One region of the Bacillus sp. DTU_2020_1000418_1_SI_GHA_SEK_038 genome, then DNA from elsewhere that is predicted to be linked to it. Evidence: riboswitches for the same ligand, from Rfam matches in the RefSeq annotation. Region 1 holds a riboswitch; each other region holds the start of a gene.
What was found. Region 1 has a riboswitch for lysine ahead of RRV45_RS03490 (transporter substrate-binding domain-containing protein). Riboswitches for the same ligand answer to the same signal wherever they lie in the genome.
Positions count from the first base shown of each region.

Region 2: it holds a riboswitch for lysine, as region 1 does, so the genes downstream of both, RRV45_RS16620 (aspartate kinase) here and RRV45_RS03490 (transporter substrate-binding domain-containing protein) in region 1, are expected to answer to the same signal.
Region 3: it holds a riboswitch for lysine, as region 1 does, so the genes downstream of both, RRV45_RS18485 (Na+/H+ antiporter NhaC family protein) here and RRV45_RS03490 (transporter substrate-binding domain-containing protein) in region 1, are expected to answer to the same signal.
Region 4: it holds a riboswitch for lysine, as region 1 does, so the genes downstream of both, dapA (4-hydroxy-tetrahydrodipicolinate synthase) here and RRV45_RS03490 (transporter substrate-binding domain-containing protein) in region 1, are expected to answer to the same signal.

Region 1 is NZ_CP135435.1:677,620-682,692, forward strand. It holds gene RRV45_RS03480 (leucyl aminopeptidase family protein) at 1-799, shown strand, start outside; gene RRV45_RS03485 (GNAT family N-acetyltransferase) at 978-1,790, shown strand; lysine riboswitch at 1,902-2,083, shown strand; gene RRV45_RS03490 (transporter substrate-binding domain-containing protein) at 2,263-3,120, shown strand; gene RRV45_RS03495 (amino acid ABC transporter permease) at 3,205-3,927, shown strand; gene RRV45_RS03500 (amino acid ABC transporter ATP-binding protein) at 4,086-4,820, shown strand; gene RRV45_RS03505 (winged helix-turn-helix transcriptional regulator) at 5,029-5,073, opposite strand, start outside.
Region 2 is NZ_CP135435.1:3,313,365-3,318,437, reverse strand. It holds gene uvrC (excinuclease ABC subunit UvrC) at 1-889, shown strand, start outside; lysine riboswitch at 954-1,133, shown strand; gene RRV45_RS16620 (aspartate kinase) at 1,304-2,533, shown strand; gene RRV45_RS16615 (YslB family protein) at 2,584-3,039, opposite strand; gene RRV45_RS16610 (succinate dehydrogenase cytochrome b558 subunit) at 3,425-4,033, shown strand; gene sdhA (succinate dehydrogenase flavoprotein subunit) at 4,102-5,073, shown strand, end outside.
Region 3 is NZ_CP135435.1:3,695,548-3,700,620, reverse strand. It holds gene RRV45_RS18505 (DUF72 domain-containing protein) at 1-102, shown strand, start outside; gene RRV45_RS18500 (YunC family protein) at 205-507, shown strand; gene RRV45_RS18495 (IS110 family RNA-guided transposase) at 667-1,809, opposite strand; gene RRV45_RS18490 (HD-GYP domain-containing protein) at 2,425-3,513, shown strand; lysine riboswitch at 3,580-3,785, shown strand; gene RRV45_RS18485 (Na+/H+ antiporter NhaC family protein) at 3,907-5,073, shown strand, end outside.
Region 4 is NZ_CP135435.1:4,299,025-4,304,097, reverse strand. It holds gene RRV45_RS21280 (NCS2 family permease) at 1-971, shown strand, start outside; gene RRV45_RS21275 (tetratricopeptide repeat-containing diguanylate cyclase) at 1,154-2,575, shown strand; gene dapA (4-hydroxy-tetrahydrodipicolinate synthase) at 2,618-3,502, opposite strand; lysine riboswitch at 3,794-3,973, opposite strand; gene RRV45_RS21265 (amino acid ABC transporter ATP-binding protein) at 4,076-4,819, opposite strand; gene RRV45_RS21260 (amino acid ABC transporter permease) at 4,834-5,073, opposite strand, start outside.

The DNA of each region.
Region 1 (5,073 bases):
CGTTTTAACCGTTGGACGCGGAAGTAAATACATGCCATCCTTTGTTGAGCTTGTTTATAAGGGAGATGAGTCAAAGCCGCTTGTAGCTCTTGTTGGAAAGGGAGTTACGTTTGATACAGGGGGAATAAGCCTGAAGAGTGGCAGAGATTTAAGCGATATGAGAATGGACATGGGAGGGGCGGCTGCTGTTGCAGGAGCCATGAAGTTATTGGCTGCATCAAATGCAAAGGTCAATGTGGTGGCATTGATTCCAATCGTTGAAAACTCACCAGATAATACGTCAGTGCTTCCAGGGGAAATTATCCGTTATAAAAACGGTCATACCGTCCAGGTTGGGAACACGGATGCAGAAGGACGCCTCATCCTAGCTGACGGCCTTATTCGTGCAGGTGAATGGGGAGCTGACCATGTTGTTAATATTGCCACTTTGACAGGGGCGATTGTGAATGCACTTGGAACTAAATTAGCCGGAGTCTTTGGCGATGAGCAGCTTTCTAACGAAATAAGGATGCTGGGCAAGGAAAATGGCGACTTTGTTTGGCCAATGCCATTAGTGGATGAATATGATAGTTACTTAAGAAGTAATTATGCAGATTTCAGCAATATTAGCTCTAAAGGAGAAGCGGGATCAATTACGGCAGGTTTATTTCTCCGCCGTTTTGTACCCCAATCATGCAAATGGCTTCATGTGGATATGGCGGGGGTAATGGAAAGTGAAGAAAACGGTTATTATCCGAAAACCGCAACAGGATTTGGTGCGAGATTACTTGCAGATTTTACAGTTCATGTTTCAAAGTAAATGTAATATGGCTATAAGAGACACTTACTTTTCTATATAATAACTAAATTGTCGTTGGATTCAGCAGAACTTGTCCTTGATGTACGGAGTAATCACCAGCGCAGAGAAATGAAGCCAACGACATTTACATACTGAGTTGAGATTGCTTAATCATGAATTTATTTTGGGAGGAACCCGTTTGTTAACTAGCGAACAATTAATAGACATTAAAGAACTTCAGCAAGCATGTGAGGCTTCAGAAACATTTGACCTTAAGCTCAATTGGGATATGCTGAAAACTCGGACAGGAAAAGATAGAGAGGATTTTTTCTATTACGAGGATGAAAAATTAGTAGGTTTTATCGGTCTATATGGCTTTGGAAATAAGGTTGAAATATGTGGAATGGTTCATCCAGATTTCCGCCGAAAAGGAATCTTTACTGGGCTTTTTCATGAAGCCCTTCACGAAGTAAAAGAAAAAGGCTATAGGAAGGTTCTTTTAAATGCCCCTTCTAATTCAAAATCAGCAAAAGATTTTCTAGAAAGGATCCCATGTAAGTATTCTTTTTCGGAATATCAAATGAAGTGGGAAGAAACAGAGATGGACAAATCCGAGGATGTGACTCTTAGACTATCAACTCCAGACGATTTTGAACTAGAAGTTCAATTGGAGGTTCAATGCTTTGGATTTGAAGAAGAGGAAGCGAGAGCCTACAATACTCAAAGATATGTTGATGACCAATATTATATAATTTTGTCTAGTGGAAAGGCGGTAGGGAAAATTCGAGTTTCTCACCTTGGTGGTGAAGCTTGGATTTATGGTTTTGCCGTACTTCCCGAGTTTCAAGGAAAAGGAATTGGGCGGAAGGCCTTAACAAATATTGTCCTAAAGGAACATAAGGCAGGTTTTCCTATTTTCCTAGAGGTGGAAGCGAAAAACGCTCATGCGTTACGATTATATGAATCATGCGGATTTAGAGCCTATCACTCCCAGGATTATTATGAGATTTAAGATTGTATGATAAAGGATAGGTGTTTCCTTCCATATGAATCTAGGTAACTTGACATATTTTATCGTATATTGTAGACTACATGTAACAATTTAATAAGGCCTCACTTTTACTAGTGAGGTAGAGGCGCGATATTTAATAGTCTTTAGTGGAGCTTGAGAAGCAATGATGCTAGAGAGAAGGAAATTTCGCCGAAGCTTGTAATATTCTCAGTATTACCGGCTGGGTCTGCAGTTAAGAGCTGCAGGACTGTCTCAATAAACTTCCCGGTTTATTGAGGGGTGCTATCTCATTTAGGGAAAAGAAGAGGACTTAAGGGCAACGAATGTAACGAGACCTGAGTTTATCCCAGGTCTCTTTTTATTTTGTGAATTACCAAAATAAATGGAATATTGCCATTATTAAGAGGTGGCAGTCATACCTAGTTAAATGGAAAAATATACTAAACTATTATAGCAAAAGGGGAGTATGATCATGAGGAAAAAATTATCATTATTTTTAGTAATGTCTTTATCTATGATTTTGCTTTTAGCAGGATGTGGTACAAGCGGTGATACTGAAAAAGCAAAAGACTCAGGCAGCGCAGGCGATGATTCTAAGGGAACTTTTAAGGTCGGTATGGAAGCAGGATATGCACCATTCAACTGGACACAAATAGATGATTCCAATGGCGGTGTGAAAATCGATGGCAATGCAGAGTATGCAGGCGGATACGATGTGGAAATTGCAAAAAAGATTGCTGAAGGCTTAGGAAAAGAACTAGTCATTGTGAAAACAGAATGGGACGGCCTTGTTCCAGCCTTACAATCAGGCAAATTAGATGCCATTATTGCAGGTATGTCACCGACAGAAGAACGTAAACAGACAATTGATTTCTCAGAAAACTATTATACATCACATTTTGTAATGGTTGTTAAAAAGGGTGGTCCTTTTGAAGGGGCAACTTCTATTCAAGACTTTAAGGGTGCCAAAATTACTGGTCAGTTAAATACATCTCACTACGCTGTAATCGACCAAATTGAAGGCGTACAGAAAAAGCCGGCTATGGATAATTTCCCTGCGATGCGTGTAGCTTTAGAATCAGGAATAATTGATGGATATGTTTCAGAACGTCCTGAAGGAATCAGTGCTTCTTCGGCTAATGCTAACTTTGCAATGGTAGAATTTGAAGATGGATTTGAAGCAGATGAGGCAGATACAGCGGTAGCAGTTGGACTAGTTAAAGGCAGTGACTTAACAGAGAAAATCAATGAAATTTTAGCAGGCATCTCTGAAGAAGAGCGCCAAAATATTATGGATACTGCGGTCAAAAATCAACCAGCAGCAGAATAATGTAGAAGTGAATACCGGCTGCATCCCATTGCAGCCGGTATTTAGATTTTGTCTAGCTTCCGCATTTCTATTAGGGGGGAAAGTATGAGCTTAGAGTGGATTTTAACAATGATTTCAAACAACTGGCCGATGTTCCTTCGTGGAGCAGGGATGACACTCTTTGTTTCCATAATTGGTACAGTCATTGGAGGAATTATAGGGTTATTGGCAGGAGTCATACGAACAATTCCTGTGCCTGAAAATAAATTCAAACGAATATTTTTAAAAGCAGTAAATGCCATTCTTTCTATTTATATAGAATTTTTCCGAGGAACACCGATGATTGTACAGGCCATGGTTATTTTTTATGGTTCTGCATTAGCATTTGGCATAGATATGAATGTAACAGTTGCAGCAATCGTGATCGTATCGATTAATACGGGGGCATATATGGCCGAAATTGTTCGAGGTGGTGTTATTTCAATCGATCGAGGACAGTTTGAAGCTGCTCAAGCGGTTGGGATGAATCATGTGCAAACGATGCTCAATGTCGTATTGCCGCAAGTCATTCGCAATATTTTACCGGCAACTGGTAATCAATTTATAATTAATATTAAAGATACATCCGTACTGAACGTCATTGGCGTAACAGAACTGTATTTCCAAACAAAAACAGTGGCTGGAATCAGCTTCAAATACTTTGAACCATTCTTTGTTGCGTGTGTTCTGTATTTCGTCATGACTTTTACGGTAACACTCATTCTGCGCTACTGGGAAAGAAAATTAGATGGACCGGAAAATTACAGCATGACTGAATCAAAAGCTTAGTAATCAGAAAAGCGCGATGTCCTACCAAAAGCTACGCTTTTGGTCGTGCGATGTATCACTGACGATGCATTCCTTGTCCTGTCGCATTGTCAACACTAGTACGTCCTGTACGTCGGGGCTAGGCGCTAAAGCTAGACAAAAACGAAGGAGGAGCACTTTTGGAAAAAGTAATTGAAGTACAGCATTTAAGCAAATCCTTTGGATCACATGAAGTATTAAAAGATATCGATTTTTCCGTAAATAAAGGGGAAGTTGTTTGTATTATTGGTTCATCCGGTTCCGGTAAATCGACTCTTCTTCGTTGTATAAATCTTTTAGAAAAGCCAAGCGGCGGTCAAATTATTTATCATGGTGAAAATATTTTAGACGATAAACATGATATTCATGCTTACCGCACAAAGCTTGGAATGGTTTTTCAGCAATTTAATCTTTTTAATAATCACACTGTTCTCAGCAATTGTGTTGTCGGCCAGGTGAAGGTATTAAAGCGCTCAAAAGAAGAAGCGGAAAAAATTGCTATGAAATATTTAAAGGTCGTTGGCATGGACCAATATGTAAATGCAAAGTCTAAGCAGTTATCTGGAGGGCAAAAACAGCGGGTAGCCATTGCACGAGCACTTTCTATGGAGCCGGATGTTATGTTATTTGATGAACCGACTTCAGCCCTTGATCCGGAGATGGTTGGAGAGGTTCTTAAAGTCATGAAGGAGCTCGCTGAAACAGGTCTTACCATGTTGATTGTTACGCATGAAATGGAGTTTGCCCGGGAAGTTTCAGATCGTATCGTATTTATGGATAAAGGGGTTATTGCCGAGGAGGGAACGCCAGAGCAAATCTTTAATCACCCAACGCAAGAACGTACGAGAGAATTCTTGAAACGTACATTAAAATAAACCTAGTGTACAGATATTGGAACAAGTAGGGTTCCAACGGTCCACGCTTAATACAAGAAAGGCGTTCATAAAGTATCCAATTAACTTTATGAACGCCTATTTTCGGTGTCATTTTATACTGGCTGAATGATATGAGAAAGAGAAGTCATGCTTTGAGAGAGTATTTCTACAAAACAGAAAGCCGGTTGTCAGCGTGGACAATCGGCTTTTATTCGTCAGATTCTGCATCTAACCACGTTTGTGACCATTTTTC
Region 2 (5,073 bases), 1.8 Mb from region 1:
TTTAAAGGCTAATCATTTTAAGCCTAAGGAAATATTGCTGCCCAATACGGTTAATTCCAATATGGCTGAAGAGCTTATAGAAGTAAAAACAATCCAACCGCAACGAGGCCAGAAAAAGGATTTAGTCCAATTAGCTTGTAAAAATGCTAAAATTGCCCTTCAAGAAAAGTTCTCCCTTATTGAAAAGGATGAAGAACGAACCATTAAAGCGGTTGAAAATTTGGGGAACCAGCTAGGGATCTATACCCCTCATCGAATTGAAGCCTTCGATAACTCAAATATTCAAGGAACAGATCCAGTATCTGCCATGGTTGTTTTTATTGATGGCAAGCCAGAGAAAAGAGAATATCGTAAATATAAAATAAAAACCGTGCAGGGTCCGGATGATTATGATTCTATGCGCGAGGTAGTACGTAGAAGATATTCTCGAGTATTAAAAGAAAACCTGCCCCTTCCAGATTTGCTCATTATTGATGGAGGAAAAGGGCATGTTGAAGCAGTAAGAGATGTATTGGAAAATGAATTAAATCTTGATATTCCTATTTCTGGCCTAGTTAAGGATGAGAAGCATAGAACTTCACAGCTCTTGTACGGGAATCCGTTAGAAATGATTCCTCTTGGGCGTAACAGTCAGGAGTTCTATTTGCTGCAAAGAATTCAAGATGAAGTCCACCGTTTCGCCATAACCTTCCATCGTCAGCTAAGAGGAAAAAACGCCTTTCAGTCAGTGCTTGATGAAATCCCTGGGATTGGGGAAAAGCGCAAGAAACAGCTGCTAAAAACCTTTGGGTCCGTCAAAAAGATGAAAGAGGCTAGCATTGAGGAATTTAGAAAAATCGGTATTCCTGCAAATATTGCGGAAGAATTAAAAAGAAAATTACAGGAATAGTATTGTGAGAAGAAATTGAACGTGCTATAATTACTGAAAATTTAATATCACTTTATAGTATTAAAGTGAAGGTAGAGGTGCGAACTTCAATAGTAAAAGCTTGGAGAAGAATGAGCTTCAATGAAAAGCTTTGAAAGGGAATGTTTGCCGAAGTGGACAAAGTCTCATAACTTTTTTCGCTGGTCTTGCATTGAATAAATGTAAGATTGTCAAGACAAAACCGTCTTGGAGAGCTATCTCACTGTGTAAAATCGTATTTTTTTATACGTTTATAAACACAGCAATGAGATAGGATCTCATTGCTTTTTTTTATGCAAAAATCCAATCAATCGGGCATTTTCTGCATAATTTATAAAGGCAATTGAAGGATAGCTGCTAATTCAATAATTTGCAAAATAAGAAAGAGGGGAAAACATGGGACTTATCATCCAAAAATTTGGTGGAACTTCTGTTGCTAATGTAGAAAAGATCCGAAACGTTGCCAATCGTGTAATCGAGGAAAAGAATAGGGGCAATGATGTTATTGTGGTTGTATCCGCAATGGGAAAATCTACAGATCATCTTGTCGGTTTGGCAAAGGAAATTTCCTCCTCTCCAAGCAAAAGAGAAATGGACATGCTTTTAACTACTGGTGAACAGGTGACGATTTCTTTATTAGCAATGGCTTTATCAGAAAAGGGCTTTCCTGCTGTATCCTTAACAGGCTGGCAGGCTGGAATCAAAACAGAGTCAGTACATGGAAATGCAAGAATATTGGATATTGATACTTCAAGGTTGAAGAGTGAGCTTAACCAAGGAAGGATTGTTATAGTTGCGGGGTTCCAAGGAATTACGGAAGACGGAGCCATTTCAACATTAGGGCGTGGGGGGTCAGACACTACGGCAGTCGCAATAGCCGCGGCTTTAAAAGCGGATAAATGCGATATTTATACAGATGTGACTGGAGTGTTTACGACAGACCCGCGCTATGTTAAAGACGCAAGAAAATTATCGGCGGTATCCTATGATGAAATGCTTGAGCTTGCCCATTTAGGAGCTGGCGTTTTGCATCCTAGGGCAGTAGAATTTGCAAAAAACTTTAATATTCCAATTGAGGTTCGTTCAAGCAGTGAAAGAGAAGCGGGCACTATTATTGAGGAGGAAGTAAATATGGAGGAAAATCTAGTTGTACGCGGAATTGCATTTGAGAATGAAATCACAAGAGTCACTGTTATTGGGTTGCCGAATTCTTTAATTGGCTTATCGACAGTTTTCTCTGAATTAGCAAAAAATCATATAAATGTTGATATTATTATTCAAAGTACACTGGCAGAGCAATCAACTAATCTATCCTTCTCGATTAAAAATCAAGATCTCGATGACGCCATAAAGGTTCTAGAAAACTGTAAGATGAAATTAAACTATAGCCGAATTGAGTCAGAGACAGGACTTGCCAAAGTTTCAATTATTGGTTCAGGAATGGTTTCAAACCCAGGGGTAGCAGCAGAGATGTTTGAAGTGCTGGCCTCCAATGACATCGAAGTAAAGATGGTGAGTACATCGGAAATTAAGGTTTCAACGGTTATTGGACAAGAAAAAATGGTACAGGCTGTTGAGGCCCTTCACGAGGCTTTTCATTTATCTGGTATACCAATTGAATCATAAAATAGAGTAGAGGCTGTCATAATGAACAGCCTCTTTATCATTATTTAAAGTTAAAATTCGGTTTTGTCCTTTTTATCCCATTTTATTGTAAACTGAACTTTTCCTTTTCTTTTATTAGGATGTTCATATGCTTCGCAAATGACTTCAGATTGAAGTTCAATTTGTTGAGCAATAAACCCTGCCTCGAGCTGAAAAGTGCATCGGCTATTTTTTTTGCATCGCTCCTGTATGAAAGAACTAGAAAGCTCAAATTCCATTTCACTTTTTGATTCTTTCTTTAGGACTAGGTTTCCCCATGAAGCCTGCTTGAAGAAATCAATCATGTGAGATATTGACTCTTGTGGATATTTACGTGCAAGGCTTTTTCCAGCCCAATATAATATTTCAGGCGTATCATCGCCTAATATGTCGTGTAAAAGAACTTCTCTAATAAGTTCGTATCCAAAGACAGAAATGAACTCGTTTTTTTGTTCAATTGGTCTTAATTCTGTAGCTGTTTCATTCAAGCTTAAATCCCCTCTTTCTATTATTCTTCTATTATATACAAATGAGAAGAAATTTAGATATAGAATGACGAAAAAGCGGACTGTTTTGCAGTGGAAGATTAATGCTTTTTTGATATATTAAACCAAAAGTGTTAACACTTAATAATAATGGTTAATACATAATTAATAGGGAAAAATATACAATACTAATATATTTTTATGATTTTAATATTTAAAATATTTTATGTAATCGTTTCCTTGACGCTCTAAGATGTTGGGAGTAAAATGGACATGTCACATAATTGTAAGAAAATGATATGCCATTTTCGAATTGATGTTTTGGTGAAAATTCTTATATACGAAGTAACGACACCATACATCTTGCAAAAAATTAGGGGGGTAAATCATGGCGGGTAATCGAGAGTTTTTAAGTCGCAGATTGCATTCATTACTAGGTGTTATACCAGTAGGGCTATTTTTAGTTCAGCATCTAGTAGTCAATCATTTTGCAACAGGGGGAGAGGAGTCTTTTAATAAGGCAGCAGGTTTTATGGAGAGTCTGCCGTTTAGAATTATCTTAGAAACATTTATTATTTTCTTGCCTTTATTATTTCATGCCATCTATGGGCTTTATATTGCTTTTACAGCAAAAAATAATGTAAGCAAATATGGATTTTTCCGTAACTGGATGTTCATGCTGCAACGTGTGTCTGGCGTTATTACACTTATTTTCATTGCATGGCATGTATGGGAAACTCGTGTACAAGCTGCATTCGGTGCAGATGTTAATTTCCAAATGATGGAGAATATTCTTTCGAATCCATTTATGTTCTGGTTTTATATTGTAGGCGTTATTTCAACAATTTTCCACTTTTCTAATGGATTATGGTCTTTCTGTGTAAGCTGGGGAATTACAATTTCTCCTCGTTCACAATTAATAACTACATACGCTACAATTGTTATCTTTATTTTATTATCAATTGTAGGTATTCGTGCGATTACAGCATTTGTTTAATTAATAATAGAAAATGTTCGGATAAAAATTATGCTTTAGTTTTACAAAGTAATAGGGAGTGAGTCACTATGGCTAAAGGTAAAGTAATCGTTGTCGGCGGCGGTCTAGCCGGCTTAATGGCAACAATTAAAGTTGCAGAATCAGGGACTCCGGTTGAGTTGTTTTCCTTAGTTCCGGTTAAACGTTCTCACTCTGTTTGTGCCCAAGGCGGTATTAACGGAGCTGTAAATACAAAGGGTGAAGGAGATTCACCATATATTCACTTTGATGACTCTATTTACGGCGGAGACTTTTTAGCGAACCAGCCGCCAGTTAAAGCAATGTGTGAAGCAGCACCTGGTATTATTCACTTATTCGATCGTATGGGTGTTATGTTTAATCGTACACCTGAAGGTTTACTCGATTTCCGCCGCTTTGGTGGAACACAGCATCACCGTACTGCGTTTGCTGGAGCTACAACAGGGCAGCAGCTTTTATATGCATTGGATGAGCAAGTTCGTCGTCAAGAGGTTGTAGGACTTGTAACGAAATACGAAGGCTGGGAATTCTTGGGTGCCGTTATTGATGATGATGGAGTTTGCCGTGGAATTTCTGCACAGAACTTAACTTCTGGTGAAATTCAAACATTTGCAGCAGATGCAGTTATCATGGCTACAGGCGGCCCTGGAATTATCTTCGGTAAATCAACGAACTCCGTGATCAATACAGGATCGGCTGCTTCTATTGTTTATCAGCAAGGAGCTTATTATGCGAATGGTGAATTTATTCAAATCCACCCAACTGCAATCCCTGGAGACGATAAGCTTCGTCTTATGAGCGAATCTGCACGTGGTGAAGGTGGACGAGTGTGGACATATAAGGATGGAAAGCCTTGGTATTTCCTTGAAGAGAAATATCCTGCATATGGAAACCTAGTTCCGCGTGATATTGCAACACGTGAAATTTTTGATGTGTGTGTCAATCAAAAGTTAGGAATCAATGGAGAAAACATGGTGTATCTTGACTTATCTCATAAAGATTCCCATGAGCTTGATATTAAA
Region 3 (5,073 bases), 1.5 Mb from region 1:
AATAATTCTGGTGGAGACGCAGCGGACAATGCCTTACAGCTTATTGATTTATTGAATATAGAATACAAGGAATTAGCCCCGCGGCAATTAAATCTTTTTTAGCTGACAGTTATAAATAATTCCGCAAACTAGTCTAGTAAGTAATACACGCTTTCCCTTAGCCATGCATATTTTGATATGGGAAGGGAAAGGAGTGTTTATTCATTGATTGATTTAAAGCCGATTGACATTCAGGGACACTCGTTTCTATGTGTCTCGGTGCAATTGCCAAAAACAAATCTACTTGTTGTGACAAACGATAAAGGATATATTATGTGCGGTGCTCTTGATGTGGCATTATTAAATGAGAAGCTTAAAGACCGGAAAGTCATCGCTGGAAGAGCAGTAGGCGTGAAAACGATTGATCAGCTTCTCGATGCACCACTTGAATCAGTCACTTACGAAGCTGAGGCTCTAGGAATCCATAAAGGGATGGCTGGAAGAGAAGCGCTGCTAAAAATGGTTTAGGCATGCCGGTATTAGGCTGCCTTTTTTCTGTGAAAATAATCTTTTATCTGTTAGTAGGTATAGATCATTACTTGAGTGGTCATCCTAAATTTGACAATAAGAAAGCTGAGCTACCTTGTGGAGAGGTATCTCGTATATATTATTGTGGACTTGGCTATACTAACTAGTTTGTAGCGGTTCTTTATATAGCTCTTTGTTGATTAACATAGAGTAAATCGTACGAAGCATTCGATGGCCTGTGGCTACGAGTGCTTTTTTCTTTCCTCTTCTTGCTGCAGTAGACCAATATTTTAGTGCGAACCATTTATTTCTACTTCTCGATGCAGCCCAAGCAGCTTCACATAAAGCAGATTTAATATGAGGATTCCCTTTAGTTGTACGTGTACTCTTTCTCTTTCCTGCACTCTCGTGATTTCCTGGGGATAATCCTGCCCAAGAAGCAAGGTGCTCAGATGAAGGAAACTGGCGCATATCTACCCCGATTTCTGCGATAATTACCGAAGCGGTATTTTTACTTATACCTGGTATAGACGTTAGGATAGCTACTTCCTCTTGGTAGCTTTTAAGTATCTGGTCAATTTTTTGGTCAATTTCATCGGTCAGAGACTCCAAGTATTCAATATGCTTCCAAGACTGTCTGATTAAAAAAAGTTGATGATTGTTAATCGTTCCAAATAAGGAATCGGAAATACTTTGTTTTTTGTGTTGCATCCGTCCATGAATAGAGGATTCTACTTCTTCCTCATCTATATAGCCTTTTTCTAGAAGACGTGCAAGCAACTTTCGGCCAGACACTCCAAAGACATCGGAGATGACGGAACTTAGCTTAATATTCGAACTCTCAAAAGTTTTTTGAATACGGTTCTTTTCAGAAGTGATATGTCCTATCCACTTTTTTCGAAGTCGAGTAAGATCCCGAAGCTCACGTATGTCTGAGGGTGGAATAAAACTTTTTTCTATCAAACCTACCCTTAACAACTTGGCTATCCATTCTGCATCACTTACATCGGTCTTACGACCAGGGACGTTCTTAATCCTTTGGGCGTTAGCTAAGGTGATATCAAAAAAGTCTTCCAGAATATTAAACACTGGCTTCCAATAAACACCTGTACTTTCCATCGCAAGGTGTGTAACTTGTTTTTCTTCTAGCCATTTTAAGAGACGAAATAAATCTTTTGTAAAGGTAGGGAAAGTCTCAATCTCAGTTGTTAACTCGTTATCATCGTTCCCTTTAAGTACACAAACAACAATACTTTCCGCATGAACATCTAAACCTGCACAACGTTCCAACAATACTTCCATCATAACCACCTATTCTTAAACAAGATCATAAACAGGGAACGAGTTTGACAATAAGTATTTTTCTGTCCGTAGTCACCCGATTGCAGGTGCTCACAAAGGGTTGAACTCCAAACTCATTCAAGCAGTTTTTGTTACAGGATCGAGGTCACCAAAAAAAGACACGCACTGAACCTGCTTATGTCATCTATCAGTATGGACGGGGTTTAAACATTTTCATGCCTGGGTTGGGAGTAAAATTTAATCATGTTAGTTTTTGTTGTATAAGAGCTACAGTCACGATTTTCGAAATTAGTGTCCAATTTTCTTCATTAATAATTACAAAAGAAATTTTAGGACTTATGTCAGTTGAAATTTCCCTCGATAAAAGGTTAATGTAGAAATAATAGGAAAAATGTCGCAAAAACAAGAATAATATTCTAGATAAATTCATGATTTTGCAAAATCTCAACCCAGAATGTAAATGTCATTGGCTTCATTTCTCTGCGCTGGTGATTACTCCGTACATCAAGGCTTGTTCAATGAATCCAACGACAATTTAGTTTAACATAGAAAAAATAGTACATAAATTTCCAACAAAAATATGATAGTAAATTATGCAACGAAAAGGTGTATTACATGAGACTAGTCGGGACAGCATCAGTTGACGCCGGAACAATTCTTGCAAAAGCGATATACAATGAAAAAGGTCAAATATTGCTAAATAAAGGAATTATCTTAAAAGATTCAATGATACAGCGTCTTCAAGATTTGGGAATAACTTATATTTTTATTAAAGACAGTGAAACTGAGGATATAGAGTACGAGGGCACACTTTCGGATTCCATGCGCAGGGAAGCAATACAAACGATATGCTCTACATTTCAGGAAATACAAAATGATCTTGATATAACCAATTCGTTTGTGGTAGAACAGGCTTCCAAGCGATTTTCTGAAATAATTCGGTATCTTTTAACTGAAATAAAAGAGAAATCGGAATTATTGAATTTAATAGCAGATGCATATACATACGATAATTATATTTTTACCCATTCTCTGAATGTAACACTTTATTCATTGGCAATCGGTATGGAGTTAAGACTTTCAACGAAAGAACTTGAGATACTAGGGCTTGGCGCTATTTTTCATGATATAGGCAAACTAAAAGTATCATTAGATATTTTGCTTAAGCCCGAAAAGCTGACGGATATTGAGTATGAGGCAATCAAACAGCATGCAGATGAGGGATTCCAAATTTTGAGGAAAGTGCATACGATTCCCCTCTTAGTAGCCCATTGTGCCTATCAGCATCATGAACGCCTGAATGGAACAGGCTATCCTAGAGGTTTGCTAGGACCTGACATTCATTATTTTGGAAAAATAATTGCTGTAGCAGATGTGTTTGATGCAATCACCTCTAATCGAGTTTATAGAAAAGCGATGCTCCCAAGTGAAGCACTCGAAGTTCTTTATGCTGGTTCGGGATCATTATTTGATCAAAAAGTGGTAGAAGCTTTTCGACTGGCGGTTGCTATTTATCCAGTTGGTTTGTCGGTTGTTTTAAATGATGGAAGAAAAGGAATTGTTTCAGGACAAAATACTGGCTTAGGAGACCGGCCCCATATTCGAATCATGGAGCATCATGGAGAAAAAGTAATTCCTTATGATATTGATTTAAAGCAGGAGTTAAACGTCATTATTATTAGCTGTGATACTGCTTTTAAATGATCAGCTTGAAACAGAGTTACTATTTTGATATATTTGTAGAGACATTCAAATAAACCTTATCAAGTCCGGTGAGGTAGAGGTGCCAAATTCAAGAGTAGACTGTATGAGGATGACAACGATGACTACAGTTAAAAGGGAATTTTGCCGAAGTAAAATAAATGGTGTCAACCATTATTTTGCTGGGGTTACTTTGAACAAGAGTAACACTGTCATTATGAGGGAAAAGTATTCGTAAACTGAAACAGCCTTCATATTGGGGAGCTACAGATCGTGATGGAGAAACTAATTGCTTATGATGAGTAATGGTAGACTTTTCTCTATCGTTACTCTTTTTTATTTGGCTCTATCACCTTTCATGATTCCCTCCCACAAAAAATAAGGAGGAAAAACATTGTGGAGAACACAGTTTTTTCACTGATACCCCCGCTGCTGGCTATCGTTATGGTTATTATGACTAGACGGGTATTGCTTTCATTAGGAGTGGGGATAGTATCAGCAGCTTTTATATTAGGTGAGTTTCGCATTACAAACACCTTAGCAATTATTTATGATTCTGTTAAGGGGATTTTCGTTGCAGATGGAAAGCTAAATACATGGAATGTATATATCATTATGTTCCTGCTCATTTTGGGAATGATCACAGCTTTTATTTCTATAACTGGCGGAAGCCGTGCATTTGGAGAATGGGCTATGAAACGGGTGAAAACTCGTGCAGGTGCGCAAATTGTCGGGGCAGTTTTAGGTATTATTATTTTTATTGATGATTATTTTAACGCACTGGCTGTTGGGCAAATATCCCGGCCTATTACAGATAGGCAACAAGTATCCCGGGCAAAGCTTGCCTATTTAATTGACTCAACCTCTGCCCCTGTTTGTGTCGTTTCACCAGTTTCGAGCTGGGGGGCTTATATTATTACGCTAATCGGAACTATTTTAACAGCGAATCATGTAACAGAGTACTCAGCCTTTTCGGCTTTTCTGCAAATGATTCCAATGAATCTCTATGTTTGGACCACGTTAGCAATGGTATTCATTGTAGCCTTAAGAAATTTCGAAATTGGTCCAATGAGAATTCATGAGATTCGCGCCGTGAAAGAGGGTTTAGTCTATGACCCGGATAAACCGCTTGCTGGAGAATTAAAAGATGATCTCCCAACAAGCACAAAGGGAACTGTCGGTGATTTACTATGGCCAATTATAACGTTAATATTGGGCACTGTTGGAATGATGTTTTGGACGGGGTATGAAGCTACAGAAGGGACAGCAACTATTATCAAGATTTTTGAAAACACAGATGTTTCGAAGTCCCTTATGATCGGCGGGCTTTTAGGTTTATTTGTAACTATGGCGATGTTTTTCCGCCAAGCCTTTGTTTTAAAAGGGGTAGATGGCGGCATTTTAGGCAAAGGACTTCTATCTGGCATGAAATCGATGCTGCCGGCGGTTTATATTCTATTGTTTGCCTGGACCATATCAGATTTAATCGGACGATTGGAAACAGGACTATATATGGCTAACATCGTTGAAAACTCCAACATGAATATTGCCTTATTGCCGTTT
Region 4 (5,073 bases), 850 kb from region 1:
TTGTTCTTATTGCAGGAATTGTTTTTGTGATAACGACAACTTCGAAAGTTGCTGATTATTTATCAAATTCTATTCCGATGTCTATGATTCATGCCATGACGGCAGGGATTGGCTTATTTATAGCATTTCTAGGTTTGAAAAATGGCGGTGTGATCGTAGCAAATGAGGGAACCTTTGTAGCGCTGGCGAAAATTAGCGATCCCCATGCTTTAACGACCCTGCTTACTCTGCTTATTCTTGTGGCCTTGTTTCAGAAAAATGTTAAAGGGAACTTTTTGATCGGAATTTTGATCGGGACAGTTATTGGAGCTTTATTTGGTATTGTCGACTTTTCAAAGTTGCGTGATTTCCAACTTTCATTTAACGGCTATCAAGAGGTTTTTTTAGCTTTTGATTTTAGCCAAATTGGAACGTTTCATTTTTGGACAGCCGTATTTTCTTTATCGATGGTCATTATTTTTCAAAATATGGGTGCCCAGCTTGGCATGCTCCCAGATAAATCGAAATTTCGCAAGTCCTTTCAAGCGCATTCCTTTTCAGTTATCGGTGCGGGCCTATTTGGCTGCAGCCCAACAACGACTGCTGCTGAGTCCGCAACAGGTATTGCCGCGGGTGGTAGAACTGGCTTAACCTCATTAACAACTGGATTGCTGTTTATACCGGCACTATTTCTCACACCGATTTTTAAAGTGATTCCTAATAGCGCGATCGCACCCGTATTGATTATTGTTGGATGTCTTATGGTCCAATCCATAAAAGAAATTCCTTTTAGCGATTTTACAGAGGCTTTCCCGGCTTATTTAATGCTGGCCATCATGCCGCTAACGTTTAATATCGCTAACGGAATTGCTTTTGGCTTTATTGCTTACCCGATCTTAAAATGGGCAACAGGCAGAAAAAAAGAAGTTACAGGAACAATGTATGTTATTGCGTTTTTCTTTCTCCTGTATTTTATATTAGGTGCTTTATAATAAATTATGTTCTAAAAACGGCCCAGTGCAGAGGAGTGATTATCACTTCTCTTTTTTCTTGTGAATAAAGTTTTTTTACAAGGAAAAAACAGGCTCTACTCTAGTTTATGAGGTATAATCTAATACATCATATAAAGAAATAACTTATACATATTTATACTCATATACTAAGGAGCAGAAATATGGAGAAAGAAGATTTAAAGCTATTACAGCAAAAAGTAACCAAACTTAGGGCCGAGGGAAAATATAAGGAAACGATTGAGGCATGCTATCATCTTCTGAAGAGCGGAAAAGAATGCAATGATTTTAAATCTATTTTAACTGCCCATATAAATCACGCTGCTTCCTATTATTGTATTGGTGATACAGAGGAAGCTTTTAATAGTATTGAAGCCTATGTTGAAGTTTGCAGCCGTTTTGGAGACGAAGCAGATCTATTACATCAGTACAATGTATTGTTTTTGCTTTATGAATATAATAAGGATTTTGCGAAGGCCAAGGCGACACTGGAGAATTGCATTGGGTTAGGAAAGAAATTAGAGAAATATAATATAGTTAGCAATGGATATAGCAATATCAGTCATGTTTTGATGGAGGAAGGCAATTATGGGGCAGCCTTAGAAGCGGGGCAAAAGGGACTAGAGGCGTCTAAATTACACAAACCTGCCAGTCCTATTCTTGAACTGAGAGTAAAGCTAAACATTGCAAAAGCTTATCTTGAGCTCAATCATTTTCATGCTTCCAAAGCACTAATTAATGAAATGATCCATGACCCCATTTTAGAATCCTTTATAAGGGAAAAGTCTCAATGCTATCATTTACAAGGCAGCTGGTATAGGAAGCAAAAAATATTTAAGGAAGCATTTGACTCTTTAACTGTTGCAAAGGAATTAGTGGAAAGCTATCGTGATTTATACCTATTAAAATCAATTCAAGAAGAGCGATGCCAATTATGTGAGCAGATGGAGGATGTTCAGTTAGGGTATCGTGTTCAAAAGGAATATATATCCTTGTTAAACGAAATTAATAAACAAGAATTAGCATTAACGGCTTTAAAGCTTGAAATTAAACATAGTATGTCTGATTTTAAAAGGAAAGCCAATACCGATTTTTTAACAGGTATCTTTAATCGAAGCTATTTAGAAACCACCTCAAAAGAGTGGTTAGAACAAGCATCTGTCAAAGATGAAAATATTGTCTGTATCTTATTTGACATCGATAATTTTAAAATCATTAATGATCAGTACGGTCACCTTTTTGGTGATGAGGTTATTAAGCAAGTAAGTAATGCTTGTTCAAAAACAATGAAGGAAAATGAGCTATTCGCCCGCTATGGCGGGGATGAATTTGTCGTATTGGTAAGGGGCGCTTCACTTGAAAGTGGCAAGAAAAGGGCTGAAGAAATGAGGGGGATTATCGGTAATGTAAAGATTGAAATGGGAGGAAACAGTGTATCCATAACATCCAGTATGGGGGTTACGGATAACTTAGACGGAAAAGTACGATCATTTCAAGAACTATTCCATCATGCAGATCTCGGACTTTACGAGGCCAAAAAAAGCGGAAAAAATAACGTTTGTGTTAAGTTAGCCGATAAGGAATAACAGAAGCCCGCTCCTAACCTAAGGTGCGGGCTCTTCTAATGATCAAGCATTTACTGGCTGAAGTGTTTGCAATACTTCCTGCAATGCAGTCATTTCCGTATTATTTAAAGGAACCAATGGAAGCCGGACTCCGCCAACCTGAATGCCTTGCAGATTAAGAGCAGCTTTTACCGGTGTTGGATTTGGAGCATTAAATAAAGCATTCATAACCGGAAGAAGCTCGCGATGGGCAGCTGCGGCTTTCTGAAGCTCACCGTTTTTAAAGCTATTAATCATGTCTTGCATTTCGTTCCCGATAATATGGGCAGCTACAGAAACAATCCCTGCTCCTCCAATAGCCAGGACCGGTAGTGTAAGGCCATCATCCCCGCTGTATAGAGTAAAGTCAGCTGGCGTCTCGCTGATGATTTGGGCCATAGTGTCTAAGTCACCGCTAGCTTCCTTAATGGCCACGATATTTTGAATTTCTGAAAGTCTTACAATGGTCTCAACTGACATATTCACAACGCTTCGTCCCGGAATATTGTATAGCATGATCGGTAAAGACGTTGCTTCAGCAATCGCTTTAAAATGCTGATACATGCCTTCTTGAGATGGTTTGTTATAGTATGGAGCAACAAGCATGATGCCATCCACTCCAGCCTCCTCAGCCTTTCTAGTCAGGCTAATGGAAGCTCTTGTATTATTCGATCCTGTACCAGCTATGATAGGAACTCTGCCGTTAGCTGCCTCAACAACAAACTTAAATAGAGCCACTTTCTCTTCCTCTGTTAAAGTTGGCGACTCACCAGTCGTACCTGCGACAACTAACCCATCAGACCCATTCTCGATTAAATAGTTAACTAAATTTTTTGTCGCTTCAAAATCAACCTCACCGTTATGATCAAATGGCGTAACCATTGCTGTAAGTACTTGACCAAAATTCATAACTTCACACACCCTTTTTTTAAAATGATAAGAAAGTTTAAGTTTTCTCGAGTTTGAGAACTGTCTAGCTCCAGCGCCTACCCCCTCGAGGTCATAAGCCAATCTACCCTGAAAGGTAAAGTACACCTTTCCGTGTAGATCGTCTTATGCTTGTCGGGGGTGATCAAGGCGCTTCCGCTTTTCTTATTAAAAAGTAGAGGTGATAGGGCCTATTTAAAACTAAACGCAAAAAAGCAACAACGAGGGACTCGCTGCTGCTATAGAAACAATAGTGTGGAAATTCACCGTTTCTTGTGCGATAGCCCTCCATATAGTCTCTCCTATATGACAGTCCTGTATTTATTCAACACAGGCCCAGCTTTAAGAACATGAGATTCCTAAAACTTCGGCAAATTCCCCTTTCGACAATCATCATAGGGTCTCATTATCCTCCGATTGTGTACTGATGGTCTTTGCGCCTCTATCCTCACTTCAAAAAGTTCTTGAAATAAGAAATTATTTAATTGTATTCCATGTTAACTGAAAGTTTCCTTAATTGCAAGACATATTTAGAAATGTTTTTCCAGAAGCTTACTATAGCACTCGATTCAAGAATGCTTTTGTCCGATCAAATTGAGGGTTGGAGAATAGTTGATCCGGATGGCCGGACTCCGCAATTTCTCCGTTATCCATAAACAGAACTTGATTGGCGACTTCTTTAGCAAAGCCCATTTCATGAGTAACGACTATCATCGTCATTTGCTCTTCAGCAAGTTTTTTCATTACTTGCAGCACTTCACCAGTTAATTCAGGGTCTAGAGCTGACGTAGGCTCATCAAACAGAAGAATTTCAGGCTCCATCATTAAGGCTCTAGCAATAGCAACCCTTTGTTTTTGTCCGCCTGAGAGGTTTCCAGGATACACGCCTGCTTTATCAGCTAACCCAATCTTCTCGAGAATTTCCATGCTGCGCTTCTGAAGGGATTCCGCCGTTTCCTTTTTTACCATCTTAGGAGCAATTTCTAAATTTTCTTTTACCGTTAGGTGAGGAAATAGATTAAAGTGCTGAAAAACCATACCCATTTTGGAAGTAATCCGATTCAGTTCCTGCGGTTTGGAGTACACGCCGTTCTTCACTAGATAATCACCGTCAATACAAATGCTGCCATCATCAATTTTTTCAAGATGAATCAGACTGCGAAGCATAGTGCTTTTTCCAGAACCGGATGGGCCAATGACAGCGATAACATCATTTTTTTGAACATCAAATGTAATTTGCTTTAGGACATTTAAATGACCGAATGATTTTTTTAGGTTGGATACTTCTATGATAGCCATAATATCAATCCTTCTTATTCAAATTTATAGCGCCGTTCTAGCCATTTAAATAGCACTGTTAAAATAAGCGTAATACCTAAATAAATAATACCGGCGATGAAAAACGGCACAATCGTAAAGTCGCGGTTAACAGCTGTCTGGGCAAAGTGTAAAAGCTCCGGTACAGCGACAGCATATAGCAATGCCGTATCCTTAACAAGTGTCACCGATTCATTTGAAACAGCAGGGAGCGCAATTCGGAACATTTGCGGCAG